4 regions of the Paenibacillus sp. SSG-1 genome follow, and region 4 is predicted to be linked to each of the others. Evidence: predicted binding sites of a transcription regulator. Region 4 holds the regulator's gene; each other region holds the start of a gene.
The links. Region 4 encodes Rex, which represses fermentation and respiration genes when NADH is low (regulators of the CRP and FNR family bind a similar motif). Its sites were predicted from a motif close to TTGTGAAATATTTCACAA; they were not measured.
Positions count from the first base shown of each region.

Region 1: nirB (nitrite reductase large subunit NirB) is a predicted target of Rex. The motif match lies at 1,569-1,586, and genes of this name have one in related genera.
Region 2: BCV73_RS14685 (nitrate/nitrite transporter) is a predicted target of Rex. The motif match lies at 2,038-2,055, and genes of this name have one in related genera.
Region 3: BCV73_RS30635 (cytochrome ubiquinol oxidase subunit I) is a predicted target of Rex. The motif match lies at 1,385-1,402, and genes of this name have one in related genera.

Region 1 covers NZ_MBRK01000001.1:2,578,713-2,581,846, forward strand. Annotated here, with positions in the region: gene BCV73_RS11955 (NUDIX hydrolase) at 1-134, shown strand, start outside; gene BCV73_RS11960 (DUF1572 family protein) at 187-690, shown strand; gene BCV73_RS11965 (VOC family protein) at 887-1,372, shown strand; gene nirB (nitrite reductase large subunit NirB) at 1,608-3,134, shown strand, end outside.
Region 2 covers NZ_MBRK01000001.1:3,173,566-3,176,699, forward strand. Annotated here, with positions in the region: gene moaA (GTP 3',8-cyclase MoaA) at 1-379, opposite strand, end outside; gene BCV73_RS14685 (nitrate/nitrite transporter) at 423-1,976, opposite strand; gene BCV73_RS14690 (response regulator transcription factor) at 2,137-2,784, opposite strand; gene BCV73_RS14695 (sensor histidine kinase) at 2,781-3,134, opposite strand, start outside.
Region 3 covers NZ_MBRK01000001.1:6,720,962-6,724,095, forward strand. Annotated here, with positions in the region: gene BCV73_RS30620 (iron ABC transporter permease) at 1-137, shown strand, start outside; gene BCV73_RS30625 (hypothetical protein) at 199-501, shown strand; gene BCV73_RS30630 (hypothetical protein) at 782-1,264, shown strand; gene BCV73_RS30635 (cytochrome ubiquinol oxidase subunit I) at 1,550-2,962, shown strand; gene cydB (cytochrome d ubiquinol oxidase subunit II) at 2,946-3,134, shown strand, end outside.
Region 4 covers NZ_MBRK01000001.1:3,727,648-3,730,781, reverse strand. Annotated here, with positions in the region: gene dinG (ATP-dependent DNA helicase DinG) at 1-1,048, shown strand, start outside; gene BCV73_RS17155 (redox-sensing transcriptional repressor Rex) at 1,165-1,851, shown strand; gene BCV73_RS17150 (amidohydrolase) at 1,805-3,134, shown strand, end outside.

The DNA.
Region 1 (3,134 bases), 1.1 Mb from region 4:
GCGGATTTTATTCAAGAGACGAACTGCCTAGACCCATTAGTGATTTCACATGCAGACGGATCGAAGATGCACTTCGCAATACCCCAAACCATGAGCTGTTTCACAAGGTGGGGCCAAGACAATGGATCGAATAGGGATCAGTAGGGGATCCATAATGTTCGGGCTAATAAAAGAAGGGGTGTGAACATGGAACTAGCACTCGAGTTTATCCAAAGCATGAAGGTCAAGCTGATATCCGAACAAAGAGGGACGCTTAAAGCCATTGAACAAGTGTCGGAAGAAGATATTACCTGGCACCCGACTCCGGAAAGCAACAGTATTGCTAATTTGGTTGCGCATATTCGGGGCGCTGCCCACTCTCGGGTCGAGACGATCCTGTGTAACATTCCGGACAAGCGGGACAGGGAGAAGGAATTCGAACGTGGACTGATGATGACGAAAGAAGAGGCATATCAGCATACAAAAGAAGCGTTTGATATCATTCTTCAGTATCTTGAACAGCTTCAATCCGAACCGGAGCGATTGATGTCCCAGCCTTTCCTCTATCTGCCGCCGCTTACATACAGCCAAGTGAACAACGAAACGACAGCCCTAAATCTGATGATGGCGATGTTCAGAGAAGTGCACTACCATACGGGACAGATCATTTATATTGCCAAAATGAGAAAAGGCGAGTTAACTTGGGACTGAAGAATCAGAAACTGTTATTCATCTCATTCATCATTGCTGTTGTTCGATCGATCAGAAACTGGGTGCAAAGGGGATGGCGTATACATCATGATTAGCTGCCATGAAAACTAGAAACAAAGCAATCGAAGAGAAACGCCGTTTCCCTTGATAGGCTACAATCATCATAGAATGATTATAGCCAGGAGGTATGACGCGAATGAAATTGCACAAGATTACCCCAAACCTGTGGTTCGATTCTCAAGCTGAAGAGGCGGCAAATTTTTATACGTCCATTTTCCATGATTCCAAAATCGGCAGAATTGCCCGCTACGGTCCGGAAAGCCGGGGTGTAGAGGGAACGGTGATGACCGTGGAATTTCAATTGGAAGGGCAGTCATTCGTCGCGCTGAATGGGGGCCCGCATTTTAAGTTCAATGAGGCCATATCTTTTATCGTTCATTGCGATGATCAGGAGGAGCTGGACTATTATTGGGATAAGCTCTCCGAAGGAGGAGACGAAAAGGCGCAGGTTTGCGGATGGTTAAAAGATCCATTCGGCGTATCCTGGCAAATCATCCCCAGCCATTTAACGGAGATGATCTGTGACCCCGACCCGGCAAGAGCAGGGCGAGTCATGCAAGCCATACTTCAGACGAAAAAGAAAATCGACATAAAGGCGCTGCAGCAAGCTTACGACAATTAGAGTTCTTACCCGAGTAAAATACAAAGGTTCGAAATCAAGGCCATCCATCAGGGTGGCCTTTTGCACTTTTGCGTCTCACCGTTGGAGGTCATCTCAATAACGCCGTAAAATTCCTGGCCTTCACAAATTTTTTGTTTTAACAAAGCCACTGTGATTTACTTCACAGGCAAAGCCTCCCATATCCGTTACGATATCAATGTAATTAATTTCACAAGGTTGCACGGGAGGCGTGTTTATGAGCAGACGATTGGTGATGATAGGCAACGGGATGGCAGGGGCGCGGTGTATCGAGGAAATTCTCCGCCGGGACCGCGACCGCTACGAGATAACGATGATCGGGGATGAGCCGTATCCCAACTATAACCGAATTATGCTGTCCCCTGTGCTGCAAGGGAAAACAACGTTTGAAGAAATCACGATTAACGATTGGGACTGGTATCAGTCCAATAACATACAATTGCTGTCCAAGGAACGGGCTGTAGAGATTAACCGGGCGTCGAAGGAAGTCCGAACCGACCGGGGAACCGTTGTCCCCTACGACGAGCTCATTATCGCGACCGGATCCAGCGCGTTTATTTTACCTGTACCAGGACATGACCTGGAAGGCATCGTCGGTTTCCGCACCATTGAAGACACGAAAGTGATGCTGGAAACGGCTAAACAATACAAAAAGGCGGTCGTGATCGGCGGCGGACTGCTCGGCTTGGAAGCAGCTCGCGGATTGATGAACCAGGGGATGGAGGTCCATGTCGTTCATTTGCTGCCGCATCTGATGGAAATGCAGCTCGACGCGGCAGCGGCAAAGCTGCTTCAGCAGGACTTGGAAGCCCAGGGCATGAAGTTTCTGATGGAGAAGAAAACAACGGAAATTTACGGTGATGGGAGAGTACAAGGGCTTCGGTTTGAAGACGGAACGAACGTCGAATGCGATCTTGTCGTCATGGCCGTCGGCATTCGTCCCAATGCAGCGCTGGCGCGGAACGCGGGACTGGCGGTTGGCCGGGCGATTCAAGTCAACGACCTGATGCAGACGACGGACCCGTCAATTTATGCCGTAGGCGAGTGCGCTGAACACCGCGGCATAGCCTATGGTCTGGTGGCGCCATTGTATGAACAGGGCATCGTGCTTGCGGACCACCTTACGGGCCGGCCAACGGAAGGTTACGCGGGCAGCGTGTTGTCCACGCAGCTTAAGGTAGCGGGATGCGATCTGTTTTCCGGCGGAGAAATCCATGCGGATCCGGACACGAAAGCCATCGTCGTGCAGGACGAGGTCGCCGGATCCTACAAAAAGATTCTGGTTCGCGAGAACCGCATCGTCGGTGTCGTGCTGTACGGGGACGTATCCGACGGAACCCGGCTGTTCAGCCTGCTGAAGAAGGGCAGCGACATTCAGGAATATACGAGTGCCTCCGTGCTCCATAAAGCCGGGGGAGACAGCGGACTCGATGTCGCGTCGATCAGCGCGGACGAAACGATTTGCGGGTGCAACGGCGTAACCAAGGGACGCATCGTCGGCGCCATTCTCGAGAACGGACTGACCACGTTCGACGAAGTGAAAGCTATGACCAAAGCCGGAGGCTCATGCGGCAAATGCCGCGGCATGGTTGAGGCGATCCTCGCGCATACGCTGGGCGACAAATTCGACGCATCGGCGCAGAAGGCGGCTGGCATGTGCGCCTGCACGACGCTTACCCGCGATGAGGTGGTGGCCGCGATACGCGAGAAAGGTCTGCAGTCGCCGCGGGAGACACGCATCGTG
Region 2 (3,134 bases), 550 kb from region 4:
TTACATTCACCCGGCGAAGCCCGGCATGATAGAGGCTCTCTGCCTGCCCCCCAAGCAGTAGACCGTTCGTCGTCAGCCCGATATCATCAATCCCCGGAATAGCAGCAAGCATACGAATGAGCTCGGGAAGTCCACGGCGCAGCAGGGGCTCACCGCCGGTCAGGCGAATCTTTCGGACGCCAAGCAAAGCGTATAACTTAGCTGCCCGTGTGATTTCCTCAAATGACAGCAGCTGCTCCTTGGGCATGAAGGCATAATCATCCCCGAAGATCTCCTTCGGCATGCAGTATGTGCAGCGGAAATTGCATCGGTCCGTCACGGAAATCCGCAGGTCGCGCATCGGTCTAGCCAGCTGATCCAAATGGGGGTTCGCCGCCATGTTTCCTTCCTCCTTCGTATAGCCGTACATGCTTCAGCCCGCTTTATCCTTGCAGCTGCGGACTGCTTTTCAGCTTTGAGCTTCCGCCTCCATAGCGGTCGTTTGTAGGCTTGTTCGTAATATCGCTGAACGTTCCGACATATTGGATAACGTCTCCGGCACCATCTTTAACTGCATTAATAATTAATAACTCTAAATACTCCTCGCCATTTTTTCGACGGTTCCAGATCTCCCCCTGCCAGCTTCCCCGCTCCTTGATTTCCGCCCACATGGTGCTGTAGAAATCACCGGATTGACGGCCGGACTTCAGGATGCTCGGATTTTTGCCGATCACTTCCTCCTCCGTGTAGCCCGTCAGCTTCGTGAATGCCGGGTTCACGGCATGGATCTTTCCGCTCAGGTCCGTCACGAGAATGCCTTGCCCTGTGGAATTGAATACCTCAGAGGAAACGGCCAGTTTATCTTGATAAAACATCCAGACAACGATGACGAGGCTGGCGAGCGCTACCTGGGATAGCGCCATGAACCCGATTGAATACTGCCCGGTCACCGAATGAATGAAGGAAAGCATCAGCGGCGGGAAGAAGCCCCCAAGGCCGCCCATCATCGACACGATCCCGTTCACGATCCCCGCCTGCTTGTTGAAGTACAGCGGCACCAGTTTAAAAATGATCCCGTTGCCTAGTCCGGCGCCTACCGCGATGGTTAAGCAACCCACGGTATAGAGGCCGATCGACGGAGAGAACGCCAAGATGATGGCTGCAATCGTAAGCCCGACGAATACACCCATTAACAGGAACAGCGGCTTAAAACGGTCAGCCAGCCACCCGCCCACCGGTCGCAGGAAGGTCGCCACCACGATGAAACCGGCCGTGCGCATCCCCGCATCCACCTTCGCCAGCTCAAAATTCGTAACCAGGAAGTTGGGAAGGTAAACCGTAAACGCAACGAACGAACCGAAGGTGATGAAATAGAACAATGAAAAATACCACAGCTTATCGTTTTTATAGACGCCTTTGATCTGCTCCATGAGCGGCGTTTTGACCTTCATTTCTTTGCGGTCACCCAGGAATACGTTCAGCACCGCAAACGCGAGCAGCAGAATTAAATACAGCTGGACGGTACGCGCCCACCCGATTTGCGTAGCAATGACAGGTGCGGCAAAGGTGGTAATGGCTGTACCGACATTGCCCATTCCATAAATTCCATTGACCAAGCCTAGCTTTTCTTTCGAATAATATTTAGGGAGCGAGGTGACACCGACCGAGAAGACGGCTCCTCCGATACCCAAGAACAGGCCGCCGATCACAAGATGCGTAAAGGATGTGGCCGTGCTGATAAAATAAACCGGGAACAGCAGCAGAATAAAGCTTGCGATAAACACGATCCGTGCGCCCAGGACGTTGGCGTAGTATCCCAGCGGCAAACGGAGCACCGAGCCCAGCACTACCGGGATTGCGGTCAAGATCGCCAGCCGGTCCGCCGGGATGGATATGTCCTCCCGAATGAACGGCAGCAATGCGGAAATGATGACCCATACCATAAATCCAAGCACCAAATTCATCGTCTGCAGCGGCAGCTGCGCTTTTTTGATCATTTCAACCACCTTTTCTGAACATGATAAATGGCTGACTTCATTGATCCCCATGCCTTATTGTACGTGACGATATTCACAAAGATAATAGGGAAGTTCCCTGAATTCGTCAGGGGAACTTCCCTATATCCTGTTGCTGGAACACCCGGTATCCTTAAAAATGCTAGAAATCCAGCAGTTTTTTCTTTAGTGCATACTCCACCAGCTCCGGCCGGCTTTTCAGGTTCAGCTTCTCCATAATTTTGGCCTTATGGGCCTCCACCGTTTTGACGGAGACATACAGCTTCTCCGCAATCTCTTTGTTGCCGTAGCCTTTGGCGATGAGCGGCAAAATCTCGATTTCCCGGGGGGAGAGGCTGTTAAACGGATCGTTGTCCGCGCTCTCGCTGTCCTTTTTAATATACTCCCGAACCAGTGACGTGGCCATTTGCGGATGGATGTAGGTTCCTCCCTTGTGCACCATCCGGATGGCCGAGACCAGCTCTTCATCCGGCGCGTTTTTGAGCACGTAACCGGAGGCGCCGTTTTTCAGCACATGGAACAAATAGTCGTCGTCATCATACATGGTGAGGATCAGTATTTTCGTATTCGGAAAATCATTGCTGATCTTGCCCGTGGCAATCAAGCCGCTCTCGCCCGGAGGCATGCTGAGGTCCATCAGCAGCACGTCCGGTTGGTGCTTGGCTACCATGGCGTAAGCCTCCATGCCGTCAGCGGCCGTCGCGACGACTTCCATATCCTCCTGGTAGTTCAGAATCATGGAAAAGCCGCTCCGGACCACCGCATGATCATCCGCTATGACAATTTTCATCGTGTATCGGTCTCCCTCTCCCTCTCGTTATCCTCTGCACACGGAATGCGCAGCTCCACCTTCGTCCCTCCGCCGATGGCCGAATACAGCATGAACTGGCCGCCGACAAGCTCGGCGCGCTCTCGCATCCCGTATAAGCCGAGGCCGGTGCCCTTGGCTTCATTCTCATTCATATTGAATCCGGTTCCGTCATCCTTGACGGTCAGCTGCAGGATCCCGTCCTCTTCGCATAGCCGGACATGCACCTCGTCGGTACCGGCGTATTTCAGCGCGTTCAGGACGGCTTCCTGGCATACGCGGTAGACCACGGTCTCGATCTCGCTGCCGTATCGGGCTGCGGACAGCTCCGC
Region 3 (3,134 bases), 3.0 Mb from region 4:
TGTTGATGGTCGTATCCGATATCGTCGGCCGGCTGCTGATCGCCCCCAAGGAAATTCCGGTCGGACTTGTCGCAGCGGTCATCGGAACGCCTTACCTGCTCTTTCTGATGTTCCGCTCCAACCGGCTCAGGAAATAGCCTTCCGCCCCGGCTCCCTTCGCCTCAGCTGGAATAAGCTGGGGAGAAGGGGGTGAGACGCATGACGACATCCAAGCATTATTCGGCTGCCAAGAAGTATATGAACCGCCGGGTAAAGATCAAGACGAAGTACGGAAGCACGTTCTACGGTAAGATCGTCAAGGTCAGCAGTTCCAAGGTATACCTGAAGGTTTCCTCGGTCTCGAGCAGTCCCGGAAAGGCGCATATCTCGTTTTTTCCTTTCATTCTGCCGCTCGTACTGTTTGATCTGCTGGTGATTGTGCTGGCGGACGGCCGTCACCATCATGTTCCGCATCCACACTATCCACACGGTCCGTATCCCGGCCCATACCGTCGTCTTTAATCGGACTTGTTTCTGCGGCTAACAACCGTTTACACCAGGCGGATTTCGACAAAATGGCTGGTAAATGTTATCCTTTTGTCGTAATTTCATACAAAAAATGAAGCCGCACGCATGCCGCATTAAAGCGCTCTACATCCGGCAGCTGCGGGTTTCCCGCTTTGGAAGGCCCCCGAAAGGGGGCTTTTTTATATTTCCGGCACTTGGCACTATTTCTCACTTTGATTCTGTCCCTCAGAAGTAGTACATTATTAATTGAAATCATAAGGAGGTTTCCGAATTAATGTTCTATGAAGACAATGAGAATTTGAGCATCATGACCTACACCTTGAATAGCGGCATTAAAGGAACTGTACCTTTATCCAATAAGCAGATTCAGGAATGGATCGAGTGCTATCGCACGGATGCGAAATTCATCACAGCGATCGGTAAGGAGTTTTTTGGCCTGAATCCGGAGCTGGTCGCCGATTTTAAAGTGCATAATCGGTTCTCCAATTACGCTGAACTGATCAAGCCCGTGGTTCCTTCTTCGGAGTCCGACAACACGGATCAGCTGTCGAAGGCGTACGAAGAAAACCGGGTGTACTTCAAGGTCGATTGCAAATGCGGTACGACTTACACGACCTTTTCCCAATACTACACGACCAAATGGTATTGTTCCAAGTGCAAGGAAATCGTATTTTTGGACAAGAAGAAGGGCAGAGTGCCGACCGATAAGGGCGATGCCTGGTACATGACCAATAAATACTATGTGGCACGGGACTAGCATGATTTCACGAACGAGCCTGAAGCAGGCAACATATATAGAGGAACTGAAGAATTGGACGGCTGCGCCGAAAGGTGCGGGCGTCTTTTTTGTGCTTGAAGGGCCACATTTTTTAATATTTTGTGACTAATTTCACAAAACCAACGATTTGGGCTTTGTATTGTGACATTTATCACAATATTCGGATTCAAAGTCTGCCATGATACAGGAAGAAACGATGAAGCCAAGTTATCGGAACCTGTTAGGCGGGTTTTAAGAATAACGACAGGAAAGAGGGAAGAGACGATGGATGTAGTTATGCTGTCACGTATCCAGTTTGCCGCGACGACGATTTTTCACTTTTTTTTCGTGCCGCTGTCCATTGGGCTGGTGTTCACGATCGCGATCATGGAAACGATGTATGTCGTCAAAGGCAAAGAAGAGTACAAACGAATGGCTAAATTTTGGGGGAAGCTGTTCCTGATCAACTTCGCTGTCGGCGTGGTGACGGGGATTTTGCAGGAGTTCCAGTTCGGCATGAACTGGTCGGCTTACTCCCGCTTTGTAGGTGACGTCTTCGGGGCGCCGCTGGCGATCGAAGCGCTGCTTGCGTTTTTCCTCGAATCGACGTTTATCGGCCTGTGGATTTTCGGGTGGGAGCGTCTGTCCAAAAAGGTCCACATGATCTGCATCTGGCTGGTCGCGTTCGGCACGGTGATGTCGGCGTTCTGGATTTTGGCAGCCAACTCCTTTATGCAGCGTCCGGTCGGTTATACGATCCATAACGGCCGCGCGGAGATGAACGACTTTCTAGCTTTGATTACGAACGGCCAGCTGCTGCTGGAGTTCCCGCACACGATTCTGGCGGCTTTTATGACCGGCGCCTTTCTGGTCACCGGGGTCAGCGCCTACAAGCTGCTGAAGAAACAGGATACCGCCTTTTTCAAAAAATCTTTTGCCATCGCGGTGATCATCGGGCTTGTGTCCTCGATCGGCGTGGCACTGGTGGGCCACCAGCAGGCGCAATATTTGGTGAAGACCCAGCCGATGAAAATGGCTGCGACCGAAGCGCTCTGGGAAACGAGCAGCGATCCCGCGCCGTGGACCGTCACCGCATTTATTGATACGAAAAATCAGACCAATACCGGGGAATACCAAATTCCCTATCTTCTCAGCTTCTTGTCTTACAGCAAGTTTTCCGGCGAAGTAACGGGGATGAAGGAGCTGCAGTCCCAATATGAACAGCTGTACGGCCCCGGGGATTACATTCCTCCGGTGCGCACGACCTTCTGGAGCTTCCGCATCATGGTGGCCAGCGGCTCGCTGCTGATTGTGCTCAGCTTATACGGCGTCTATCTTGCGGCACGCAAAAAGCTCGACAACCGCAACACCTGGTTTATGCGCCTGATGCTGTTTGCCATTTCGCTGCCGTTTATCGCCAATACGTCGGGCTGGATCATGACGGAGATTGGACGCCAGCCTTGGACCGTATTCGGGCTGATGACGACCGCCGACGGGGTGTCGCCGAGCGTCACGGCCGGCCAGGTATTGTTCTCCATCATTGCTTTTACGGCCATTTACGCCATTCTGGCGATGGTCATGGTGTATCTGTTCGTCCGCGTCATCAAAAAAGGACCGTACGCCGACAACGCTGCTCATTCGAATGAGTCGGCCGATCCATTTGATAAGGAGGGAGTTCCGCATGCTGTCTCTCAATGAGCTGTGGTTTGTCCTTGTAGCTGTTCTGTTTATCGGGTTTTTCTTTCTGGAGGGTTTTGACTTCGGGGTCGGGATGTCCACGGGCATTCTGGCCAAAAACGATACGGAGCGCCGGGTGCTGATCAATTCGATCGGCCCCTTCTGGGATGCCAACGAGGTGTGGCTGCTGACG
Region 4 (3,134 bases):
GCTGGCCGAATACAAGGAGGAGCAGGATGATTACGGTTCCGACAGCCTGATCACCGATATCGGCGGGCTGCTCAAGGACCTCAGCTCCGAACGGGAGAATCTCCGGTTCTTTATGACGCTGAACGACGAAACCGTCGTGTACTGGATGGAAGCGAGCGGCCATTTCCGCAGCAAATCGCTCCAGCTGTACGCTGTTCCGGTTGACGTCAGCAAGCAGCTCAAGGAGCTGTTTTTTGATAAGAAAAAGAGCGTCATCCTGACGTCCGCCACCTTATCCGTAGATAAATCGTTCCAGTATATGATCGATAACCTCGGACTACAGGAGGACCAGGACAGCGGACGCCTTGTGACGGTCCAGCTTCCGTCCCCGTTCCGGTACAGGGACCAGGCGCTGCTCGTCATTCCGCGGGATTTTCCAAGCGTGAAGGGAAGCGTCGGGGACGCCCTGTTTGTCGAAACGCTGGCCCGCTCACTGGCGGACGCCGCGATCGCCACCCACGGCCGGATGCTGGTGCTGTTCACCTCGTACCGCATGCTGCGCCAGGTATACGAGCCGCTGAAAGAAGCCCTTGCACAAAGCGACATCGCCGTGCTTGGACAGGGCGTTGACAGCGGCAGCCGCACGAAGCTGATCCGGCGGTTTACGGACAGCAGCGCTTCGGTGCTGCTTGGAACGAGCAGCTTCTGGGAAGGCGTGGACATCCCGGGTGAAGCGCTGACTTGCCTGGCCATCGTCCGGCTCCCGTTCCAGCCGCCGAACCATCCGCTGGTGGAAGCGAAGAGCGAGCTGCTGCAGCGCCAGAAGAAGAACCCGTTCATGAAGCTGTCGGTCCCGCAGGCCGTCATCCGCTTCAAGCAGGGCTTCGGGCGGCTGGTCCGCACCGCCCATGACCGGGGCATCGTCATCGTATACGATACGCGCGTCATCGAATCGTATTACGGGAAGTACTTCCTGTACTCGCTGCCTGGACCGAAAATGGAGCATATGCAGACAGACCAGATGGTTCCGCGCATCTCTGAATGGCTTCATCAGGACGGTGTGTCTTAAATGAGTCCATTAGATAGATTGAACTAAAGCGGTTAGAACAGGAAATTCAATGCAAAACTTTAGTTCAATCTATATAACCAAATAAATATTCAAGCCGTTCAATAGGGGGAACATGCATGAAATCGGAGAAAATATCCGAGGCGGTTGTCCGCAGATTGCCTATATATCTTAGATATCTAAATGAGCTGAACAAGCGGGAGGTGGCCACGGTCTCCTCCCAGGAGCTCGGGCAGAAGCTGGATCTCAACCCGGCGCAGATCCGTAAGGATTTGGCGTATTTCGGGGATTTTGGCCGTAAGGGGATAGGGTATGACGTATCCTATCTCATCGAGAAGATCCGTCAAATTTTGAATTTGGACCAGCAGATCAACGCGGTGCTGGTCGGAGCGGGGAATCTTGGTCAAGCTTTGTCCAACTATAACTTTTACCTGAAGGAAAATATGAAGATCGTGGCCGTGTTTGACGCCAATCCGTCCAAAATCGGCACACGGATCAACACCTTGACGGTACAGGCCATGGATGAGCTGAAAGAAACGATACAAAGCAAAAATATCCGGATCGGGATCATTACAGTCCCGGATTTCGAAGCACAAAACGTCGCCGATCAGCTGATTGCGGCCGGGATCGAGGCGATTCTGAATTTTGCGCCGACGATTCTGAAGGCGCCGGCTAGCATCCGGATCCATGCCGCCGATTTTACGACGGATTTGCTCAGCCTCGCTTATTATTTGAACAACGGAAAGGACGACACGGAAGATGACGGACAATTTGAAGAGCTCCAGCAGCCGGAGCGCCAATCCTAAATGGGCCATCAAGAACGGCAGCTTTGCCGTTTTGCGGCCGGAGCAGCCGGTATTGCACGGCTGGATGGTCATTGAGGGCGACCGCATCACCTATATCGGTGAAGAGGAGCCGCAGCTGGAGGAGGGCGTACAGGTCGTCGACGGCACGCATTTATTTTTTATGCCGGGCCTGATCAACACCCATGGACATACCGCCATGTCGCTGCTGCGAGGTTACGGAGATGACATGGTGCTCCAGGAATGGCTGCAGGAAAAAATGTGGCCGATGGAAGCGAAATTCACGTCCAGTGACGTCTACTGGGGGACTTCGCTGTCCGTGCTTGAAATGCTGAAGGGCGGTACGACGACGTTCCTCGATATGTACGATCATATGGATCAGGTGGGCAAAGTGGTGACTGAATCCGGCATGCGCGCTGCCCTGACCCGCGGTGTCATCGGTCTGTGCCCGGAGGATGTGCAGCGTCACAAGCTGAACGAAGCCATTCAGTTCGCCAAGGACTGGCACGGGCAGGCAGACGGCCGGATCACGGCGATGATTTCTCCGCATGCCCCGTACACATGCCCTCCTGATTTTATCGAGAAGTTCGTTCAGGCGGCGCATGACCTGGATCTGCCGATGCATACGCATATGTCGGAGACCAAGGCGGAAGTGGAGCAAAATGTACGCGATTATGGAACGCGTCCGGCGATTCATTTGGAGAAGCTCGGCATGTTCTCACGGCCGACGATTCTGGCACACGCGGTCCATTTAACAGACGAGGAAATCGACATTTTGGCGAAGCATCACGTGACGGTATCACACAACCCTGGCAGCAACCTGAAGCTGGCGAGCGGTGTGGCCCGCGTTACCGACATGATGCAGGCAGGCATTACGGTTTCCCTGGGAACCGACAGTGCGGCGAGCAACAACAATTTGGACATGTTTGAAGAAATGCGCCTTGCCGCTTTGATACATAAGGGCGTCTCGGGAGATCCGACGGCGGTTCCCGCGGCGGAAGCACTGCGTATGGGCACGATCTACGGAGCCCAATCCTTGTTCCTGGAGGGAGTCGGTGCACTTGAGGCCGGGATGAAGGCGGATTTTATCGCGGTGAATACGGATCAGGCTCATTTTCTGCCGCGTACGGACTTCATTTCACACGTCATTTATTCGGCCAGCGCGAAGGACGTTGAGCATGTCTGGGTGGACGGGAAGCAGGTCGTGAAGCACGGCAGCTGTCTCACCCTGGACGAGGAACGCATCCGCAGGGAAGCCCAAGCGGCTTTTGAAGGTCTTCTCTCCC